DNA from 3 places in the Clostridiisalibacter paucivorans DSM 22131 genome. Region 2 is predicted to be linked to each of the others. Evidence: riboswitches for the same ligand, from Rfam matches in the RefSeq annotation. Region 2 holds a riboswitch; each other region holds the start of a gene.
What was found. A riboswitch is a leader RNA that binds a small molecule or an ion and turns the genes downstream of it on or off. The one in region 2 is predicted to bind cobalamin.
Positions count from the first base shown of each region.

Region 1: another riboswitch for cobalamin. It lies ahead of Q326_RS0100760 (class I SAM-dependent methyltransferase); the one in region 2 lies ahead of Q326_RS0113075 (DUF58 domain-containing protein).
Region 3: another riboswitch for cobalamin. It lies ahead of Q326_RS0102825 (ribonucleoside triphosphate reductase); the one in region 2 lies ahead of Q326_RS0113075 (DUF58 domain-containing protein).

Region 1 covers NZ_JHVL01000001.1:160,999-168,367, forward strand. Annotated here, with positions in the region: gene Q326_RS0100740 (ABC transporter ATP-binding protein) at 1-552, opposite strand, end outside; gene Q326_RS0100745 (ABC transporter permease) at 565-1,401, opposite strand; gene Q326_RS0100750 (ABC transporter permease) at 1,402-2,373, opposite strand; gene Q326_RS0100755 (ABC transporter substrate-binding protein) at 2,384-3,946, opposite strand; gene Q326_RS0100760 (class I SAM-dependent methyltransferase) at 3,948-4,748, opposite strand; cobalamin riboswitch at 4,874-5,064, opposite strand; gene Q326_RS0100765 (peroxiredoxin) at 5,162-5,827, opposite strand; gene Q326_RS0100770 (sodium ion-translocating decarboxylase subunit beta) at 6,104-6,349, opposite strand; gene Q326_RS0100775 (flavodoxin domain-containing protein) at 6,381-6,923, opposite strand; gene Q326_RS0100780 (hypothetical protein) at 6,944-7,369, opposite strand, start outside.
Region 2 covers NZ_JHVL01000056.1:9,792-17,160, forward strand. Annotated here, with positions in the region: gene Q326_RS0113065 (S-layer homology domain-containing protein) at 1-3,994, opposite strand, end outside; gene Q326_RS0113070 (DUF2292 domain-containing protein) at 4,176-4,328, opposite strand; gene Q326_RS0113075 (DUF58 domain-containing protein) at 4,410-5,042, opposite strand; cobalamin riboswitch at 5,283-5,474, opposite strand; gene Q326_RS0113080 (S-layer homology domain-containing protein) at 5,625-7,369, opposite strand, start outside.
Region 3 covers NZ_JHVL01000004.1:70,303-77,671, forward strand. Annotated here, with positions in the region: gene Q326_RS0102820 (anaerobic ribonucleoside-triphosphate reductase activating protein) at 1-657, opposite strand, end outside; gene Q326_RS0102825 (ribonucleoside triphosphate reductase) at 674-2,761, opposite strand; cobalamin riboswitch at 2,872-3,061, opposite strand; gene Q326_RS0102830 (TRAP transporter large permease) at 3,136-4,395, opposite strand; gene Q326_RS0102835 (TRAP transporter small permease) at 4,395-4,889, opposite strand; gene Q326_RS0102840 (TRAP transporter substrate-binding protein) at 4,948-5,976, opposite strand; gene ilvD (dihydroxy-acid dehydratase) at 5,994-7,369, opposite strand, start outside.

The DNA.
Region 1 (7,369 bases), on a different contig from region 2:
ATCTAAGGCTGTTGTAGGTTCATCTACTATAAGTAAATCAGGGTTACACGCAAGTGCCATTGCTATAAGTGCCCTTTGCCTCATACCACCTGACAATTGATGGGGATAATATTTCCTCCATTGTCTATCAAGGCCTACCATATCCATTAAATCCACTACCCTTTTATATCCCTCTTTTTCTGAAATATTTAGATGCTTATAGATGACCTCATATATTTGCTCTTGTATAGTTAACAGAGGATTCAATACATCTAAACTATTTTGAAAAACTATAGATATATTATTCCATCGAATACTATTTAGTTTATCCTTAGATAATCTGTTCATATCTTTGCCCTCATAATAAATATGGCCTCTTATATCACTTGGTGATTCTATAAGACCCATTATTGCCATCGCCAAAGAAGTCTTACCACTACCTGACTCCCCTATAATACCTAAGCTATCTCCTCTATTAAGAACAATATTTACATCCCTAACGGCATCAATAGTTTCTTTATCCAATTTATATTTCACTGAAAGATCTTCTATCTTTAATAATGAGCTATCCATAATCCACCTCTTTTACAGTTTATCATCTAATATCCTTTCGAGATCTCTACTTATAAATGAAATAGCAAGAACCAATAATATAATAGCCATTAGTGGGCTAATAACCCACCATTTCCAATAATCAGTAAAATATATACCTTGAAAATTTATGGCATGGTTAAGTATCAATCCCCAACTCTTTGATGTGGGATCTCCTAATCCCAAAAAAGATAGTCCTGCTTCAGCTACTATTGACTTACTGGTAAGTTTTATAACTGTTACTAGTAAAATAGGCAATACCCCTGGCACAAAATGTTTCACCAGAAGATGTGTAAAGCTAGCACCATAGCTTTGGGCTGCCACAATATAATTTTCACTTTTCATAGCCATTATTTTAGATCTAACTATCCTGGCAGGAGTTGTCCATGAAAATAATGCCAACACTATTATAATATTTTTAGTACTTGGTCCGAAAAAGGCACCTAATAATATCATCATCGGCAAATCGGGTAATACTAACATTATGTCAGTCATTCTCATAATAACCCTATCTACAGTACCTCCAAAATATCCCGATATCATTCCTAATATTCCCCCTCCAAACCCTGCTATCATAGAAGCAGAAACCCCTATCAATACACTGAGTTTAGCACCAAAGCATATCTGTGACAATAAATCGATTCCCAAATCATCTGTACCTAACCAATGCTCCTCATTAGGGTGCTCTAAAGACTGCCCCGAAGGTAAATTATATGGATATGGATACATATATTGGGAAAATAGTCCTATAAGTATGATTATCACTATAAACAACATAGATACCTTCCCAATACTAGTAAATTTATTAAACCATAAAAACACATCTCTCATCTAATTCACCCTCGGATCAATTTTTTTATATATTATATCTGCTAAAAGATTCATAATTAATACAGTAAAAGTTACAAATAAAAATATGCCTTGGATTAAAGTATAGTCCCTGACCATAACTGCTTCCCTCATGAGTCGCCCCAATCCTGGGTAGTTAAATACATTTTCTACTAATATAGCTCCTCCAAAAACTCCTCCCAGACTTAAAAATATCCTAGTTATAACAGGTAACATAGCATTTTTAAGTGCATGTTTAAATATAATAGTTCTATCCCTTAGACCTTTAGCCTGGGCAGTCTTCATATAGTTTTTAGTAAGAACTGATATCATACTATTTCTTGACAATAAGTAAAATCCTCCTACCCGCGATAAGGACAATGCCATAACAGGGAGTAAACCATGATGTATAACATCTAATATCCTTTCTACAATATTGTCATACTGTGCAAAAACTGTCATACCTCCTGACAATGGAAAAAGTCCAGTTTTAGCTGCTAATATAAACAGCAGTAACACAGCTATTAGAAATGCTGGAATTTCGGAAAATATTATCATGACGGAATATATGGTTTTATCAATCCAACCCTTTCTATTCCATGCAGAAAAGGCACCTATAACAGTACCAATAGAACTACTTGCTATTATGGATATAATCACTATTCCCAATGTCCATATGGCCCTCTTAAGTATTATAGATAACACTAAGTCATTATAATAAATGCTATATCCAATATTGCCTCTAAACATATTTACTATATAGTTTTTATATTGTTCTCTCAATGGTTTGTCTAATCTATAATAAGACTTATACATATCTATCTGTTCCTGTGTATATGTATAGTTTACGCTCCCTTCCTCAGACGAGAGAAAGGTAAAGGGGTCCCCAGGCATTAACCTGGGGATGAAAAAGTTTAATGTTATTATAACTAAGAATGTAATTGCATACTCTACAATCTTTTTTGAAATCTTCATTATTTCCAACTCATTCCATTTCTAAATAAGATATTTTATTATGGGTTACTTCATGGTGGTTAAATACATGCTTCCAATTATCATATTTTGCTGGCCTAAATACAGTATATGTTGCAGTATTGTACAGTGGTATTTGAGGAACTTCCTCTGCTATGACCTCTTGAAGTTGATAAATTATATCTCTTCTATCATCTGAATTGAGTTCCAATAATTGTGACTTGCATAATTCATTTATCTTATCATTATTATATCCTGGGATTCCTCCAATAAATGTAGATTTTGTATCATCTTTTCCATAGGCATATTGCTCCCTTAATATATCTGCATCATTTCCCCAACCCCCATGGCCAATAAGTACCATTTCATAATCTCCATTTTTTACTGCAGCATCTCTAGATTTTTTATCTATACTCTTTATCTCTAAATCAATGCCCACTTTTTCAAGACTTAATTTGATTAGTTCTCCAATTCTAACTTCCTTATTATCATTACCAGTTAATAATGTGAATTTGTATTCTTTATTTTCTAATAGCTGTTTAGACTTATCTAAATCAAACCCATATTGCTTAATATTTTTATTATACCAGATATGATCTACTGGCAAATAACCTGCACTGGCAGGCTTAGCAGCTCCCCTTGCAACCTTTTCTATGAGTTCACCTTTATCTATACCGTAGGCCATAGCCTGTCTTAAATTTTTGTTTTTAAGTTCGGATCTCTTTTCCATATTAAACATAATTCTATATCCCCAAAATGCAGGGTCATTTATAACTTTATATTGGGAATCATTTTTATATTTATTTAATATATCAGGTGTAACTTCTGTTATATCTATATCTCTCTTTTCAAAGGCCAATATAGTATCACTCACAGGCACAAATTGAATTATATCTGCCTTCTGTTTAGGTCCCCAATAATCATTAAATGCTTCAAATTTATATGCACCTTGCTCCTTGCTATATTCTTTAAGTATATACGGTCCACATCCTATAACTGCCTCAGGACCATTGAATTTTTTAGGGTCTTCTACATCTTTCCATATATGTTTAGGTATAATCCTTGCTGCTCCAAATCTATTCAACAAAGTTGCATTGGGTTCATTTACATTTATGCTAATATTGTGTTCATCTATTACATTTATCTCGTTTATAAAATTGTCCTTACTTATATTTAATTCATCTGAGACTGGTGGATATTCAGCGTAGTATTCAAAGGAAAACTTTACATCCTCTGCTGTCATAGGCTGACCATCCTGCCATTTAACTCCTTCTCTCAATTTAAAGGTGTATGTTTTTCCATCTTCACTTACTTTCCAGTCTTCAGCAAGCCAAGGTATAAAGCCTTCTTCTCCTCGCTCTAATAAACTGTCAAATATAAGTCTCATCTTATATGCACCAGGACCCCTAGAATAATGGGCATAAGGACTAGGATATCCCCAATCTCCCCCTTCAAGATTCAATACTACTTCTTCATTATTATTCCCATCTACATTGGTTACTTCTCCATTGCCACATCCCGAGAGAATCATCATAAATGCCATTGTCAAAATCATTAGTTTATATATTTTCTTCATTTTACACCCTCCATATCATCCAACCTATTTTGGCTTTAGTATTTTCTACTATAATACCATCTTTGGATATACTATTTAAATAATTTTTTATGTCATATACTATCTGAGGTTCTTCTTTAATATGTACAGTATACACATTTATCGCATCTTCTAATCTCCTCTTATTTTCCCATTGCACATCCCTATAATATATCTCAGGGTATATACCCAATTGCCATAATATATTAAATGCACAGTACATCTTAATTCCCCAATTATTAATATATTTGCCTTTAGAGGATAATCTATTTATAGTATCCCTTACCTCGTCCTCTCTAGTCACAAAACCACTTAAAAAACAATATCCTTTACTAGCTTCATTCATCTTTACTAAAGTATCCTTACTATCTATTGCTGGAGACATAGATGCAAATACAAGGTCAAATCTATTATTCCATGCCCTTTGATTTAAATCTATATGCTGCCACGGTACTGCATCAAAGGAAATATTCCTTATATTTAATTTTTCTGCATTCTCTCTAGCATACTTAATCATATTGGGAGATATATCTATACCTGTTACATATTTTGACTTTTTCGAAAATTCTACGCTATATTTACCAGGCCCACAACCTATATCTAATATCTCTGATGATTTATTGACTATATTTTTAGATAACAAGAACTCTATTACCTCATCCATTCTAGCATTTTTATCCTTGCCATTAAATTCCTTTGCCCTTAAATCCCATACATCTTTAGTAGCTGATAAATTCATATTTGAAGATTCTCGCCACATATCATCAAAAGTTTTTATATCCACTTTACCCACTCCTTTTTAGATAAGAATAAAACTAAAAGACACCTCAATAAAACAGTTAAGAGGTGTCTCACATTTCAAAAATCATTAAAACGTAATAAAACATACCCCCCTATCTTCCGTAGAGTTCCTGGCACATGATATAGGCAGGTCTTCTGACTTAAGAATCATAGTTTTTCCATACCTTCCCGAAGATCAGTGGTAATAACTTGGAAAAACTCCTCTAATACAGCGGCGGGACCGTGCAGGCATCTCACCTGTCTTCCCTTTTCATAGATATCTTAAAAATAATATCTAAACCTATACCCATTTATTAACTTATCGTTAAATTAATAATATATTATGGGCATATGTATGTCAAGAGCAATTAGAAAAGGGATATTTCACTATGAAATATCCCTTAGTTTTTATATCACTTATTTTAAATCCTTATAGCAGAACCACCAGTCTAAACACTCTATCTCTCCAGACTCTGCCTTTTTAAGTCTTTCCTCTACTAATTCTTCAGTACCAGCAGGAGGTATTATTACCTTTTCCCCTATCAATGGGTTATTTGGCCAATTTTCAGGTACTGCTACTCCATTATTATCCGATGTCTGTAATGCCTTTACTGCTCTTAAAACTTCGTCTACACTTCTTCCTATCTCTTGTGGATAATACATCATAAGCCTTAAAATTCCTTTATCGTCTACTATAAATACTGCCCTTACAGTATTAGTTCCCTTGCTCTCATGTAACATACCTAATTTATTAGAAACTCTACCCAATTCATCTGCTATAACAGGGAATGGTACCTTTACATCTGTTTTTTCATTAATCCATTGTACCCATTTTATATGAGAAAATACTTGGTCTACAGATAATCCTATAAGCTCTGTATTTAATTTCTTGAATTCATCTGCTTTCTTAGCAAAGCTTACAAATTCAGTAGTACAAACTGGAGTAAAGTCCCCTGGATGACTAAATAATACAAACCATTTCCCTTTATAATCTTCTGGTAATTTCTTTACTCCATGGGTAGTATTGACCTCCATTTCTGGAAATGCATCTCCTAATAATGGTAATTTGTTTTGTTTTTCCACAAAAATCTCCTCCTTATATTTTATAAATAATATATTTTAATCTAATTCATATTAGACATATGTAATTTGTAATTATTCTTAATTTGTAATGATTACATTTTTAATTATAGTTCAATTATTTTCCTTTGTCAAGTGTTATTGATAATATTTATCAAAATTATTTTTTAAAAAAAATAGTTAGTAGTAAGTAGTTTAATGATGAAATCCATAGGATTTCTACCATCAACTACTAACCACTAACTATTACCTACTGACTCATTATATACTTTCTTAAATTCAAAACCTATGTCTCATATATCTATACAAAAATACTATAGCTATAGATATTAAGACTAATATTACAATAAAATTCGTATTATTACTAGTTGTTAAAAATATAGCTGTGGGACCATCAGCTCCCCCTATTATGTCTACACTAGCACGAGTAGTCATATATGTTGATATCAAATTGGCAATTATAATACACAAAAATAAGAATAATAGACATTTTATAAAATTATTTATATTCAATAATTTTTTCATATATACTTATCTCCTTAGACCTTTCACGTTTTTATTTATTAAGGCCTTTAATATACATAATCAATGGCTCTATTGCATCTATATTTGTAAAATCAACCTTCTTTCCATATGATTCTAACATATCTTTATCATCTTTAGACATTTCATCAGGTTTTTTCTTAGAAACTATTTTTTTAAGCATTGCCATCATAGCCTTATGGGTAAAACTTAGATTCTTATAATCAATTCCACCCCGAAAGTGAAAAAACTTTATTCTTTCTGCCATTCCATTTGAGAAATTCTTTTCAATAATTGGCTTAAAGATATCTATATCGTCTGTAGATGCAAGACCCACTGTAAAAACAATGATATTTTTATCCTTCAGTCTCTCAAAATTTTTAGTTATAATAGATACTCCATTAATCCCACTGGCATAAAGTCCGCCCCCAAAAATTACTGTATTATATAGTAATAAATCTTTAATTTCAACCTCTGAAACCTCAAGCAGATCTCCATGGGATTCATTAGCTATCCACTGTGCATATTTTTTTGTGCTACCATATTTGGATTTATATATAATTGCAATTTTGTTCATATACATCCCCCTTAAATCTTTTATCCTTTTTTTAAATCTTTATCAAATGTATTTCTAAAACCATAGGTCATCACCATCAGATATATCCTCAACACAATAAATATAATACCTACTAAAATATGCAAATATGTTATGTTGAACATAAGTGTAAAGTTCAATAATATAAGATTAGTTATTGAAACTACAGTATAAAATCTCAGCTTTTTTATACACTCATTAGCCCATTCTTCATAATCGTTATTGTTAAAATATTCTATAGAACCCTCAATATATTTATAAAACATAATTACTTCCATTACAGTATAAAACACTATTAATAATTGACTAAATATAGAAAATCTCATTGCTTGAATGGATAAAAAAAATCCAATAAAGGTTCCAATGACTGTCATTATTCCAAAAATTTTAGCCCTATTAAATGATTCTATATGGGTATGTCTGTATAA
Region 2 (7,369 bases):
ATACTTCAATGGAATTCCTATCACCACGTTTACTTGTTTTTAATATAAACTCGCCTTTATTTTCTCCATCCATAACTTGAGAAGATTTCAACTCATAAACATAATTTCTGACCTCATCTTCGCTTATTACATCATGTCTAGGATCTAAATTTGAACCTATAAGAGAAATTATAGTCTTTGATATTTGCCAAGCACTATCTGTTTTTGTATATCTGAAAATATGATTTTGTAATAAATCTATGTCCATTCCCACCAAATTAGCCGCTGGTGCTGCTACAAATTCAAATTGTCTTTTAAAAACATAATGTTCTTTTAAAAATTCTATTTCCTCATTTAAAATATTTTGTATCTCTTCATTGTTTCCAATATCATGATACATAGAAGTTTCCATGTATACATCTGCCAATGCTGCAAATCCAGTTTCAGTGCATTTAAAATCTGAAAATATTTGTTCTTCTGGAGTGCCCTCAGGGTTCTCATTATATTCAAATCCTCCATCTTCAATCTGACGATCTAACAATACTTCAATCATCGTATGACCATTTTTTACCCATGTAGACGGGTCTATATCATTTGCAATCAACGCCTGAAGTACTGTACCAATAGCAAATGGGTTATTCTCATACCCACTATGGTTAAATCCTCCATCTCCATTTTGTTGTAATCTTATATATTTTAATACTTTATCTATAGCCGTTTGAACTCCAGCTATATCCTTATGTCTAGATAATGCCGTTATTGCCAATGCCTTTGTTTCTACTTCTGTATAAAGCCCATCTTTTTCATATTTACTATCTCCTAACATTTCCAAAAGTCTATTTACAGCTTGTTTTTCATCATATCTCCCATTGGCCATATCTAATGCCATTATTGAAAGAGATTGACTTACAATGCTATCTTTATATCCTGTCTCATTAACTATAAATTCTCCATTTTTCCTCTGACTGTCAACAAGTAATTTAACATAATTATTATATTTTATATTTCCATCACTATCTTTAATTAAATAACATTTTGGGTTTTCTCCTGCCCCAACTATTTCCATAATATTTTTTGCATAATGAATAGCATAATCTTTAGTATATAACCTCAAATTGTCTTTCACTTGCAATTTTTCTACATTGAAATCATCTCTTATATGTTCTACTGATAAAGTTGCCATATAGTCAAAAGAATTATGTTTTTCATAAAAATCAATTAACTTGTTTAAAGCTGCTTTGACTCTAAGACTTATATCTTCAGCATTTTTAATTATTATGGTTTTTTCATCAAATATTTTATTATTATCTTTCAACTCAACCTTTATATCAATTTCCCCAGCCTTTAATCCTATTGCAACTCCATTCTCAACCTTCAATACTGATGGGTCCGAAGATGTCCAAATTAATTCTATATCTTTAATTAAATTATCATCCTTATCATATACATTAGCCTCAATTTGTAGTTCTTCTCCTATAAGGATTTCTTGTTTTTCTAGTTCTATATTCACCTTTTCTGGTGGACTAGTTACAACATATTTTAATTGATGATACATAGATTTACCATTGTATAAATCGGCTAATGCTGCTAAAGCATATTGAGTTGTACTGTATCCTGCAGAACTATTTTCAGGTTTAAGTTTAAATCTATTACCTCTTTTACAAGCTAATATACCATCAAGCAATGTTATCTTATTTCCATATTTATCATATTGTACCCATTTATCTGCTAAAGGATCTTCTCCTAAAGCAATTATGCCTTGAACAATTAAAGATGTATCTTCACAATTTTCTATCAAACCATTATGTCCCTGTACACTTTTAAAATACATCTTTATACCATCAATTATAGCTTTTACGCCTTCAAAATCTTGATAATTTGATAATGCTATAAGCGTCCAAGCTGTAGCAGCATTATCTGGTGATGAATAAGATTTTGCATAATACTTATCCTCATCTTTGTTTAATTTACCTAAAAGTGCTTTTATAGCTGCTTCTTTACTATATTCTGCTCCACTCATATCAAGGGCCACTATAGCTTTAGCAATATATCCTATATCACTTTCTTTATAAAACTCTGGTTTTGCTACTGTTATAAGAGAAATATAGTCCTTATCATTATAGTCTTTAGGCTCTTCTCCAGCAGCTATTAGATTCATTATATTTCTTCCATTATTATGAAGATTGCTACTTCCATATATATTTATGTTTTTAACTATTTCAGATACTTCAACTCCAGCATGTCTTAATCCCAATGAAGTAATAAAATCATAATTATCCTTAGTCTTAAAATATTCTTTAACTTCATCTATAGTTTCTTTTATTTTATCTTCATCGCTCTTTCCTATAAATATATCAAGTTTAACATCCGAAGATATATATCCATTAGAGCCTTTAGATGCCTTGCCTGTAATAGTTACTTGTCCCTCATCTAATGCAGTAAGTATACTATTTTCATCTACCTTTGCACATTCCTCTGGAGTAATAGTCCATTCAATATTTGAGTTTTCTATGATTTCATCATCTACATCATATACAACAGCGTTTATTTTAACTTTTTCCCCTACTTTTATTTCAGATAGATTATCATCTATAGATACTTCTATTTTATTTGGGACTACTGGTATAACATCAATTGCTATTGTTTCCTTAATATCAAAATCTTTTATTTGAACTGTAATATTAGCTGTACCAGGTGCAATTCCCTTAACTAAACCTGTTTTTGGATCTATTTCTACAACAGATAGATTATCAGAGTTCCAAACAAATTCTTGTTTAGGTACAAAATTTCCGTTGTTATCATAAGTCTTAGCCTTAAGTTGTAATGATTTCCCTGATTTTACTTTTTTCTTATCATCTTCTGACGATATCTCTACTTTCACAGGTTCTCCAACTTCTATCTTCAATTCTTCATAAGTGGAATTATATTTATTAGCATCTATATTTGCAATAAATGCCAATACAGTTGCCTCATCATCAGTATAACTACTACTAATAGAATTTTTAAATTCATTTCCTAATTTATATGATAGTAATGATTCTATCATGGAAACACTATTGCCATATTTATCTTTCTGTAACCAATTGTCCGCTGTTATATCTTCACCCATTGCTACTAATGCCTGTATTGTATAGGAGATTGTATTTGACTGTGTTTTTTCATTCCATTCACTTGCCTGTTGTTTTAGATAATTTTTCCCTTTTTCAAGTAATTTAGCCACTCCTTCTTCATTTTCATAATTCGAAAGAGCTATGAGAGATATTGCAGTTCTCTCAATATGAGGTTTATTTGACCATGATGAATAAACTACATATGCACTATCCCCATCAATATAAAACGTATCCATTAATGCCCTAACTGCATTAGTACTATTATAGTAAGCCCCAGCCATATCTAATGCAATTACTGAATTTGCAATATAATCAGCTTGTTTTTCATCACTTTCATGATAATAATATCCACTGGGATAAAAATAACCTTCTTCTGTCTGAGCATTGGCTAAATAGCTAACTAGATCTTTCCCATTATAATCTCTTGGATCTTGACCTGCTGCTATTAATCCCATTATAGCTTTAGCATAATCTTCAGATTCGGAACCATTCCATCCAGTATCAAAGTTTGGCTCTTTTATATCAAGTTTGTCTTTTATAATTGTATTATCTATCTCTACTCTATTTGCTGCTAATGCCTCTAAATAATCATATTTAGATTTATCCTTGTAATAATCCTTTAATTCATCAATAACCTTTTGGGTTCTTTGTTGTAATGTCTGGTCAGGTGCAACTGTCAATTTAATGGGTTTTTCTGTTTCAACTTCTTTGTTACCTTTATAGCCAGATTGATACACACTTTCTGTCACAGTTTCTCCCGTTGTTACTTCTGTCTTATCCAAACAAAATTCAGATTCTAATTTTTCTGCTCTTACTACTGATATACTGAATAATCCTGTTCCTAAAGATGTCATCAGCAATGTAAATACTAATAATATTGATACTATCTTAGTGTACTTTTTCATCTTTGACCCCCTCAAATAATATGTATAAAAATGATTAAACGCTTTACTTTAAAAAATAAAACAAACCATAATATCCCCCCTTATGTTAAATAAAAAAAGACGTCCCATTTAAATGAAGATATAAGATATCTCCATCTAAATAGAAACGCCTCTAGTTTTCTAGTCAGCATTTGATTTCATTTTACAATTTAATTGATTTTTTAACTTCTTCTACCCTTATAGGGATATTATTCTGTACTACTATCTTTAACTCTCCATATCCTGTTTTTCTAATAAGTTCAATGAGATTTCTTTCTTTAGCATTTAAATAAAGCTTTGTTTGTGGCATAGCCATTATCTTCAGCCCCCTTATGCTATTCTAAAAATAACTAGCCTTATAGTTATATACAAAGTATATAATCATCTAATTTGTATATTAAACTCCTACCAATACCTTTTCCATAATCTTTGTAGGAGATATATCATTAGTTATCAACACATATCTAATATTTTTAATGCTACAAATCTTTTTTTGTTCATCTATGAAGTTTCCTATTTTTTCGGTGTATATTTTTTTTACTCTGTCATTCATATCTATTAATCTATCATATCCTGATTCCATTTTTATTGATTTAAATTCATCTAGAAAATCTGGGATTATTTCTTCTTGAGCTAATACTTGAATTATTACAACTTCTTGGTCATCTCCAGATAAACTGTCTAAAATATTTTCAAGATTTTTACCAAATAAATCAGATATAACAAAGGTAATACCCTTTTTATAATCCCTTACCTGTGCTATAGCATTGAAATCCGTCTTACCATATATATCTATAGAATCTAATTTAAGTTCTACTGTATGAATAGATTCCATACCTTGAACAGATTGACAAAGAATTTGTAAATCTTGATTAAACCCATATATAGTAAGCTTATTCATCTGTTTTAAAGCAGTATATCCTAATTCCAGTGCAAGCAATTTAGCTATATCCCATTTATTAGGATTACCATAATCCATAGATGCACTTATATCAATGAATATATTTATATCTGATTGTCCCTTTCCCAAACTGGTTCACCTTCTTCAATTCTTTAAATGTTAGAAAGTCTCTATTTACTTTTTGTCATGATTTTTCAAAATAAAAAAACCTTTTCTCTCAGGAAAAGGTTTTCGATATACTATACCATAGGTTTAAAGACAAAATGGAATAACTACTATTTATACATACAAATAATACACCTAAGTAAAAGTTTGTCTTTTAAACACAAGAAATTTATAATATATCTTCCCTTCCTCTAAGTCGGAGGATAATAGAAGAATATGATATCAGATCTCCTGACTTACGGATCATCTTACAGCCAAACCTTCCCATCATAATGACAGTGGTCTATAATGGCATTCATCCCCGCTTACAGTTGCGACTACAGTAAAGGTTTCTCACCTTTTTCCCTGATTATCATATTATTTTAGATTATATTAGCTACTATACTTTAGATTATACCATTACAATAAATATTGTCAATATTATTAAATTTTAGCTTTGTAATGCCAAACTATGATAATATTAATTTTACAAAGAAATGTCCCACAATAATTGTTAGATTATTGCGAGACACCTATTTGTTCAAATTTAATATATAATTCTATTCTTTATTTTACATTTTCAATAAATCGCTTAAATATAGTTGATACCTCTGCTCTACTGGCGTTAGCTAAAGGGTTAAGTTTATTGTCTTCTTTACCTATCATTAATTCACTGCCTACAGCCCATGTCATGGCTTCTCTTGCCCAGTTACTTATATTTTCTTTGTCAGTGAATATTTCCATATTTCCTTTTATTTCAGTATTTAATCCCTTTATCTCTGCATATCTATATAACATTACAGCTAACTGTTCCCTTGTAATATTATTTTCAGGCTTAAATTCCGTATCAGTTATACCTTTTACTATAGATCTTTCTAATGTCCACTTTATTGCCTCTGCATACCATTGATCATCTTTGACATCTATAAAAGATTTTCCTAACCCATTTATGGATGGTGAACCATCAAGTCTATAAAGGACTGTAACAAGCATTCCTCTTGTCATAGTCAAGTTTGGGCTGAAGGTTTTCTCTCCAGTTCCTGTGAATAGTCCTTTTTGTACAGCATACATTACACTTTCATAGAACCAATCATCTTCTTTTACATCAATAAAACTTATACTATTGTCATATCCTACTATATAATATGATAAATGATCTGTTTTAAATATTACAAACTCTGTTTTTTCATTATATCTGGATTTTATTTTTTTCAGTTCCCCTTTATCATTTAAATGCCATACTGATACTTTATCCTTCTTTTGTCCCGCTTTCAGTTTATATGGTAGGGATATAGTTATTTGTTTTCCTCCAAATGATGATATCTTATCTTCTTTGCTCATTATACTTATATTGTATATTATTTCTTCTTTTACTGTAGATTTCTGCCGTTGTGTGAGCTTTTCTTCTTTTATTTTATCTATTATTATTTTAATATCTTCTCCTTTTGCCTGTTTTGATATTTCTTTTAATGCCTTATTAGGTATTGATATGGTAGCTATTGGTGTTTTTAGATTCAAATCAAGTCTTTCCTTTGATATCTCATCTACTGAAATTTTGGGTACTTCTATATTTGCTTTTGATATCTCTTTACCCTTAGCCATATTGATTGTAATGCTAGTTATATCACTGTCCTCTATCTCTTTTAATATATCTTTTATCTGATCTGTTGTCACTTTTGAATTAGCTATTCCATTTTTAATTTTAGTTTCTGCTTTTATATCTACTGTGTTTTCTGCAATGGTTTCTTCTATAGGTATTTCTTCACTTCCTTTTATTTTTGAAGGCACGTTTCCTGAATCAAATGCTCCAAGTTCTTTAAGTTTATCTATTGCATCATTATAGTTTTTAACATCTCCTACTGTGATGTATAGCTTTTGTTTGTCTGTAAGTTTCTTATATGCCTTATCTGCTTCCATAATTTTATCTTTATCTTTAAGGGTTACCCTAGAAGTAACTGGAATCTTTTTAAGCAAATCCTTAACAGCTTCAATTTCCTTAAAGAAAATAATACGATTTTCTACATCTTCAAGCCTTTGAATATTTGTTACCTTGGACTGCTCAGATGAAGATAGTATTTCAAAAATATCTCTAATACTTTTAATTTCATCTTCATCTAAAAGTGTGATTTTTCCTATTGATGGCAATTCATCTATTAGTGATATAAGGTGTTCTGCTCCATTGTCTGGTGTAATTATATTAAGTCTGTACCATGTTCCAGTATAGTTTCGTTTCTCCGTTTCTTGATTATTCATAGACGGCCATGCATATTCTCCTACTCCTATATTGATATAATCTCCCGAACGTACAGGTA
Region 3 (7,369 bases), on a different contig from region 2:
TTCTCCCATACTTCTTTTAACTTCGTTTATTATATTATCTTTAAATGGAGTTAAAACTCCCTTTCCTATTATAACAGAATCCCCATCTCTAAAATTTTGTATGGCATATCTCTTAGAACCACTTAACATCTTACCTATATCTATTAAATCCTGCTGAGTCAATAATTCATTACAAACAGTAGTCCTAAATTCATAATCTATATCACTATTTTTTATTATATCAATGCTTTTATATATGGGTTTTATATCTAAATCTACATTAACTACATCTTTATATTTATCTAACGGTGCCTTTATATCCATCGCTATATAATCTAAAAGCTCTTCATCTAAAAGTGTATTTAATAGTTCATAGTTGGTACCATTGGTATCTAATTTTACTAAAAAGCCCTTTTCTTTAATCTTTTTTATAAAACTATAAAGCCCTTGATGTAGTGTAGGTTCTCCTCCAGAAATACATAGAGCATTTATATATTTGTTTCTTTTTTCTAGATACGATATTATAAACTTTTCTGATATTTCTTCACCAGTATTGTATACTAAATGGGAATTATGACAATATGAACACCTAAAATTACATCCTGCTGTAAATACTACCGTAGAAATCTTATCTGGATAATCTATAAATGATGACTTCTGCATCCCTTTAAATATCAAATATCTCAACTCCCTATTACAAAGCTTTACTTATTTCAAATTCTAATCTATCTTTATATTCTTCTCTCTTTCCTTTATTCCAAGACTGTACAGGCCTGTGAAATCCTACAACTCTAGTCCACACTTCAGTTTCATTTCCACATTTAGGACATGTAAAATGCTCTCCTTTTATATATCCATGTTCACTACAAATACTATAAGTAGGAGTAACTGTAAAATATGGAATCCTACTATTTTCAAAAGCTTTTTTTATCAAATTTTTAGTAGCCTCAATACTGTGTATCTCTTCTCCAATAAATCCATGGAATACTGTTCCCCCTGTATATAATGTTTGTAATCTCTCTTGTAATTCTAATGCCTCAAAAACATCTTTAGTATGGTCCACTGGTAATTGGGTAGAATTAGTATAATATGGCTCATCATCTCCTTGCGTGACTATATTCGGATACATTCTTTTATCCATCCTAGCAAATCTATATGCAGCACCTTCAGCAGGTGATGCCTCTAAATTCCAAAGACTACCAGTCTCTTCTTGAAATATTTGTATTACTCTATTCATAAATTCCATTATATCTATAGCAAATTCTTGTCCTTCTTCACTAGTTATATCTTTGCTTAAAAAATTTAAGCAAGCTTCATTCATTCCATTTAATCCTATGGTACTAAAATGATTTTTAAAGTACTCACCATGGGCATCCTTTATCCCTTGAAGATAGTATTTAGAATATGGATACAACCCAACTTCCATATACCTTTCTAATACTTTTCTTTTGGATTCGCATATAGTCTTTGCCTTTTCCATAAGCATCTTTACTTTTCTTTTAAATTCTTCTTTAGTATTAGATAAATACCCTATTCTAGCCATATTTAATGTCACCACATTTATAGACCCTGTAAGAGGATTTGCTCCAAATAAGCCACCACCTCTTTTTCTCAATTCTCTATTATCTAATCTAAGTCTACAACACATGCTTCTAACATCTTCAGGCGAAAGATCACTATTTATAAAATTAGCAAAATATGGTGTCCCATATTTTCTAGTCATCTCCATTATTATATTTGATATTTCAGAATCCCAAGGAAAATCTCTAGTTATATTTATAGTGGGTATTGGAAAACTAAAGCATCTTCCAGCACCATCTCCCTCTATCATAACTTCACAGTATGCCCTATTGAACATATCCATCTCTTCTTGAAATTCCCCATATGTTTCCTCTTTTCTTTTTCCACCTATAATTACAGGTACATTTTTAAGCATTGGATGGGGAGCAATATCTAATGTTATATTTGTAAAAGGTGTTTGAAATCCTACTCTAGTAGGTATATTAAGATTAAATATAAATCCTTGAACCGCATCCTTAACCTCATTATATGAAAGCCCATCATATCTAATAAATGGAGCTACATATGTATCCAAAGAACTTATGGCCTGTGCTCCAGCCGCCTCTCCTTGAAGTGTATATAACCAATTCACTATTTGTCCCAACAATGACCTAAAGTGTTTAGCTGGTTTTGATTCTATCTTTCCATTAGCTCCTTTAAACCCATTTATTAAAAGTCCTTCTAAATCCCATCCACAACAATATGGAGCCAATAGGCCTAAATCATGTATATGTAGATCTCCATTTGTATGGGCATCCCTAAGTTTTTTTGTATATATCTTTTGCAACCAATACTTTTTTGTCACAGCTTCAACTATATGATTATTAAGTCCCTGTAAACTAAAACCCATATTGGCATTTTCTTTTATTCTCCAATCATCTAAAGAGACATAATCATCTACCATCCTTTCTCCATCCATCAAAAGATTTTCAACTTCTCTGATTTCTTCATGTCTATTCCTATAGAGTATATATGCTTTAGCTGTCCTCGCATGTCCCTCTTCTATAAGTACCTTTTCTACTATATCTTGAATATCTTCAACAGTAGGTACTCCAGCTCCAAAGGCTTCTTCAGATATTTGTACTACCATATTAGCCAAATCTCTAGCCTTTTTTCTATCACTACCTCCAACAGATTTAGCTGCTTTAAAAATAGCATTTTCTATTTTCAATGGATCAAAATCTACTATACTACCATCCCTTTTTTGTACTTTTTTAGCCATAAAATCTCCTCCAAATTATATAAAATAAAAAAAACCGGCAGAGTTCCGCCGGAATGTACCATTAAAATGGCCATAACAATCCCATATTAAATTAGCCTTCCCTCCGAAGAATCTTATCTCTTTTTTAGGCAGGTCTCCTGACTTAAGCATCATCCTACACTTTAACCTTCCCATGATAATACATAGTGGTATATAAAAGTTTCGTCAGCAATTACAGTAGCGGGGGCTGTAGAGGTTTTTCACCTCTTTCCCTTTTAATTTTTACTATTGTAAATCAAAACCTAAAAAAGCTTGTTATCTTTTTCTATAATTATAGCAAAAAAAATCTACAATAACAACATACTTAAATAACAATATTATAAAAATAGTGTTATTTACATTAACCCTGGAACAAGCATAGGAATATAAAGCAATAGTAGTAAAACCACTACTAATCCTATAAGATAAGGTATGATTGCCTTTGTTATTTCTTCTAGTGAAAGATTTGTTATTGATGAAGCTACATAAAGATTAATTGCTACTGGTGGAGTTATCATGCCTATTGCTAATCCAACAACCATAACTAATCCAAAGTGTACTAAACTTATATCTAGCTGATTTATTAATGGCAAAAATACAGGTGTTAATATTATAAGGGCTGATGCTGTCTCCATAAATACTCCAGTTATTAATATTATCATAGTTATTAGTAGCATTATAATATATCTATTGGTAGACAATGATAATACGCCATTAGCTATAATAGTAGGAATATTCCAATTAGCCAATATCCAACTCAATATAGATGAAGTAGCTATTATAAACATTATCACAGCCATAGTCATAGCTGATTTACAAATAATTCCATATAAATCCTTCAATTTCATATCTTTATATATAAATAAAGATACTATTAACGCGTAGTTCACTGCAATAACCGCTGCCTCCGATGGGGTGAAGAATCCTGAAAAAATACCTCCTAAAATTATCACAGGTGTCATAATTCCCCATATAGCATCTTTGAAAGTTCTAAATATATTTCTCGGTGAAAACTTAGCTCCTTTAGGATAATTTCTTTTATATGCTTGCACTATAGCAATTCCTATTAGCATTATTCCCATCATAACTCCAGGTATAAACCCATTTAAAAACAATTTAGCTACTGATTGATCGGATATTACTGCATATAATATCATAGGCACAGAAGGTGGTATCACTACTCCAATAGTTCCACTAGCTGCTATTAAAGCCGCTGAAGAAGCCTCATCATAACCCTTTTTCTTTAATTCGGGAACTAATGTTGTACCTACTGCAGCAGTAGTAGCAGCTCCTGAACCTGATATAGCAGCAAAAAACATACCTGCTAATACTGCCACTATAGAAAGTCCACCTTTTAAAAAACCAAATATTGCATCTGAAAATTCTACTAATTTTTCAGAAACTTTACCTTTTGCCAATAAATCACCTGCCAATATAAAAAAAGGTACAGCAATTAATGGAAAGCTATCAGTTCCAGCAAACATCCTCTGAGTAATTATTACCAAAGGCATACCTTGGTCTATCAATACTACCATAGAAGATAATGCTATAGCAATTGCAACTGGGATACCCAATAAAATTAATACAAAAAAAGATAAAAATAATATAATAGCCATTATCTAGCCACCTCCTCTAACCCAAATACTTCTTCTAATATAGCAGTAATACCATGTATGATCATTATTATAAATCCTATTGGTATAACTAAATATACCCATCTCATAGAAACTCTTAAAGCTGCTGAGACTTGATGCGCTTGCATGTTCATGTATCTAAATCCGAATAATACTGACACTATAAAAAATATAATAGAAAACAATATACTACATACAACAATAATTTTTCTGATGTTTTTAGGAAAACTATTAACTAAAAAGGTAACAGATATATGCATACCTCTCTTGTATGCCAATGTAGTTCCTAAAAATGTAGCCCATACAAGGAGATACCTGGCCAATTCTTCAGTCCATGTCAATGCATCAAAAAATACCCTGAAAATTATTTGAAGAGATATGGATATTATCATACCTATTATAATTAAAAATACTATCTTATTTACCAATCTATCCATCCCATTGCTTAATCTTTTAAAAAACAATAATAAATCCATAAACACACTCTCCTCACTTTTAATTAGAGCCCTGATCATCCAAGTCAGGGCTCTCCATTTATTGATTTAATTCTGATTGAATTCTTTCTATATATTGTCCATATTTTTCTCCATACTGTTGATAGACTGGCTTAACAGCCTCTTTAAATGCATCGATATCAGGATGAACTACCTTCATACCTTTTTCCTTTAATTCTTTTATCTGAGTTTCTTCATTTTCCTTATTAATTTTTCTTTCATATTCGGCAGCTTCTTGTGCTGATTCAGAAATAATATCTTGAACTTCCTTTGGTAGTTCCTCAAATTTATTTAAACTCATTATTATAGTCGCAGGTGCATAGGTATGTCTAGTCATCGATAGATATTGTTGAGTTTCATATAGTTTAAATGAATAAATTACATTTACAGGATTTTCTTGTCCATCTATAGTACCTTGTTGTAAAGCAGTTAAAGCCTCAGTCCATGCCATTGGTACTGCATTTGTCCCTAGATTTTTAAAAGTATCTATATATACTGGATTTTCCATAACTCTTATCTTTAATCCTTCCATATCCGATGGTGTGTTTACAGGATTTTTTGAATTAGTCAAATTTCTAAATCCTCTTTCTGCATATGCTAAACCCTTTAAATTAACCTCCTCTAATTTATCAAGTAACTCTTTTCCCACTGGTCCATCTAAGATTTTATATGCTTCTTCAGGGCTTCCAAATAAAAATGGCAATTCAAATACAGCTATATCTTCAACAAAGTTGGCTACTGGGCCATTGGTTATAACTCCCATATCTACAGTTCCCATTTGCATTCCCTCTAATAATGTTCTCTCGTCTCCCAATGTAGCATTTGGATATATCTCTATATTAACCTTACCTTCAGTTTTTGTTTCAACAAGCTCTTTAAATTTGCTAGCAGCTATATGAAATCCATCTTTTTCATTAACCACATGGGCTAGCTTAAGTGTTATAGGTTCTGTAATCTCACCTGTTGAATTATCTTCACTTGCATCTTTACTAGCTTTATCACTGCCACATCCTGATACTAATGTCAATACTATTACCATACTCAATATTAATGCTAATATTTTTTTCATGCTAAATTCCCCCCTTATTATCTTAAAACTGCACCTGTACTAGCCGATGTAACTAATTTACTATATCTATATAAATAACTGCCCTCCTCTGCTTTAGGTTTAGGCTGAGTCCAATTCTTTAATCTATCTTTTATCTCTTGGTCTGAAAGTTCTACCTTCAGTACTCTATTAGGTATATCTATCTCTATAATATCTCCTTCTTGTATTATGGCTATAATACCACCTTCACTGGCTTCAGGAGAAACGTGGCCTATACAAGGACCTCTAGTACCTCCTGAAAATCTTCCATCAGTAATCAATGCCACTGATTTTTCTAATCCCATACCTGCAATGGCAGCGGTAGGACTTAACATTTCTCTCATTCCTGGTCCACCCTTTGGTCCTTCATATCTTATTACTACCACATCTCCTGACCTAATATCTTTTCTCATTATGGCTTCATATGCCTCTTCTTCTGATTCAAACACCCTAGCTGGTCCCCTATGAGTCATCATTTCAGATTCCACTGCGGACTGTTTAATTACTGCACCATCTGGCGCTAAGTTTCCTTTGAGTATGGCTATTCCTCCTTCTTCTTTATAGGCATTATCTAATCCCCTTATAACTCTTTCATCTAATATATTGTCATTTGCAAAATTCTGTTGGATTGTCTTTCCAGTTACAGTAATTTCATCAGTAGATATTAATCCAGCCTTGCTTAGCTCATTTAATACAGCAGAAACACCCCCAGCATTATCAAGATCTTGCATACTATGCACACCAGCTGGGCTAATTTTAGTTATATTAGGTACATCTCTACTTATAACATCAAAATCTTCCAATGTTAAGTCTACTCTTGCTTCCTTAGCTATAGCTAATAAATGTAAGCAGGTATTTGTAGATCCACCTATGGCCATGTCCAATGTTATAGCGTTTTTAAATGCTCCTAACGTCATTATATCTCTAGGTTTAATATTATCTTTAACTAATTCTACAGCCCTCATACCTGCCTTTTTAGCTAATTGTTTTCTCCTTCCAAATGGAGCTGGTATAGTGCCATTTCCTGGCAATGCAATCCCCAATGCTTCAGCCAAAGAATTCATAGTATTTGCAGTAAATAATCCGGCGCAACTCCCACATGTTGGACAAGAGTGAGCTTCAATTTCATTAAGTTCATCAATGGAAATATCTCCATTGGCATAACCCCCTACTGCTTCAAATGACCCCCTTATTAAATCAACAGTCTTTCCCCTATGTTGACCAGTCAGCATTGGACCTCCACTTATATATATAGATGGTATATTCAATCTAGCAGCTCCCATAAGCATACCTGGTACTATCTTGTCACAATTGCCCACCAATACTAATCCATCAAATTTATGACCCATGGCCATAGCTTCTATAGAATCTGCTA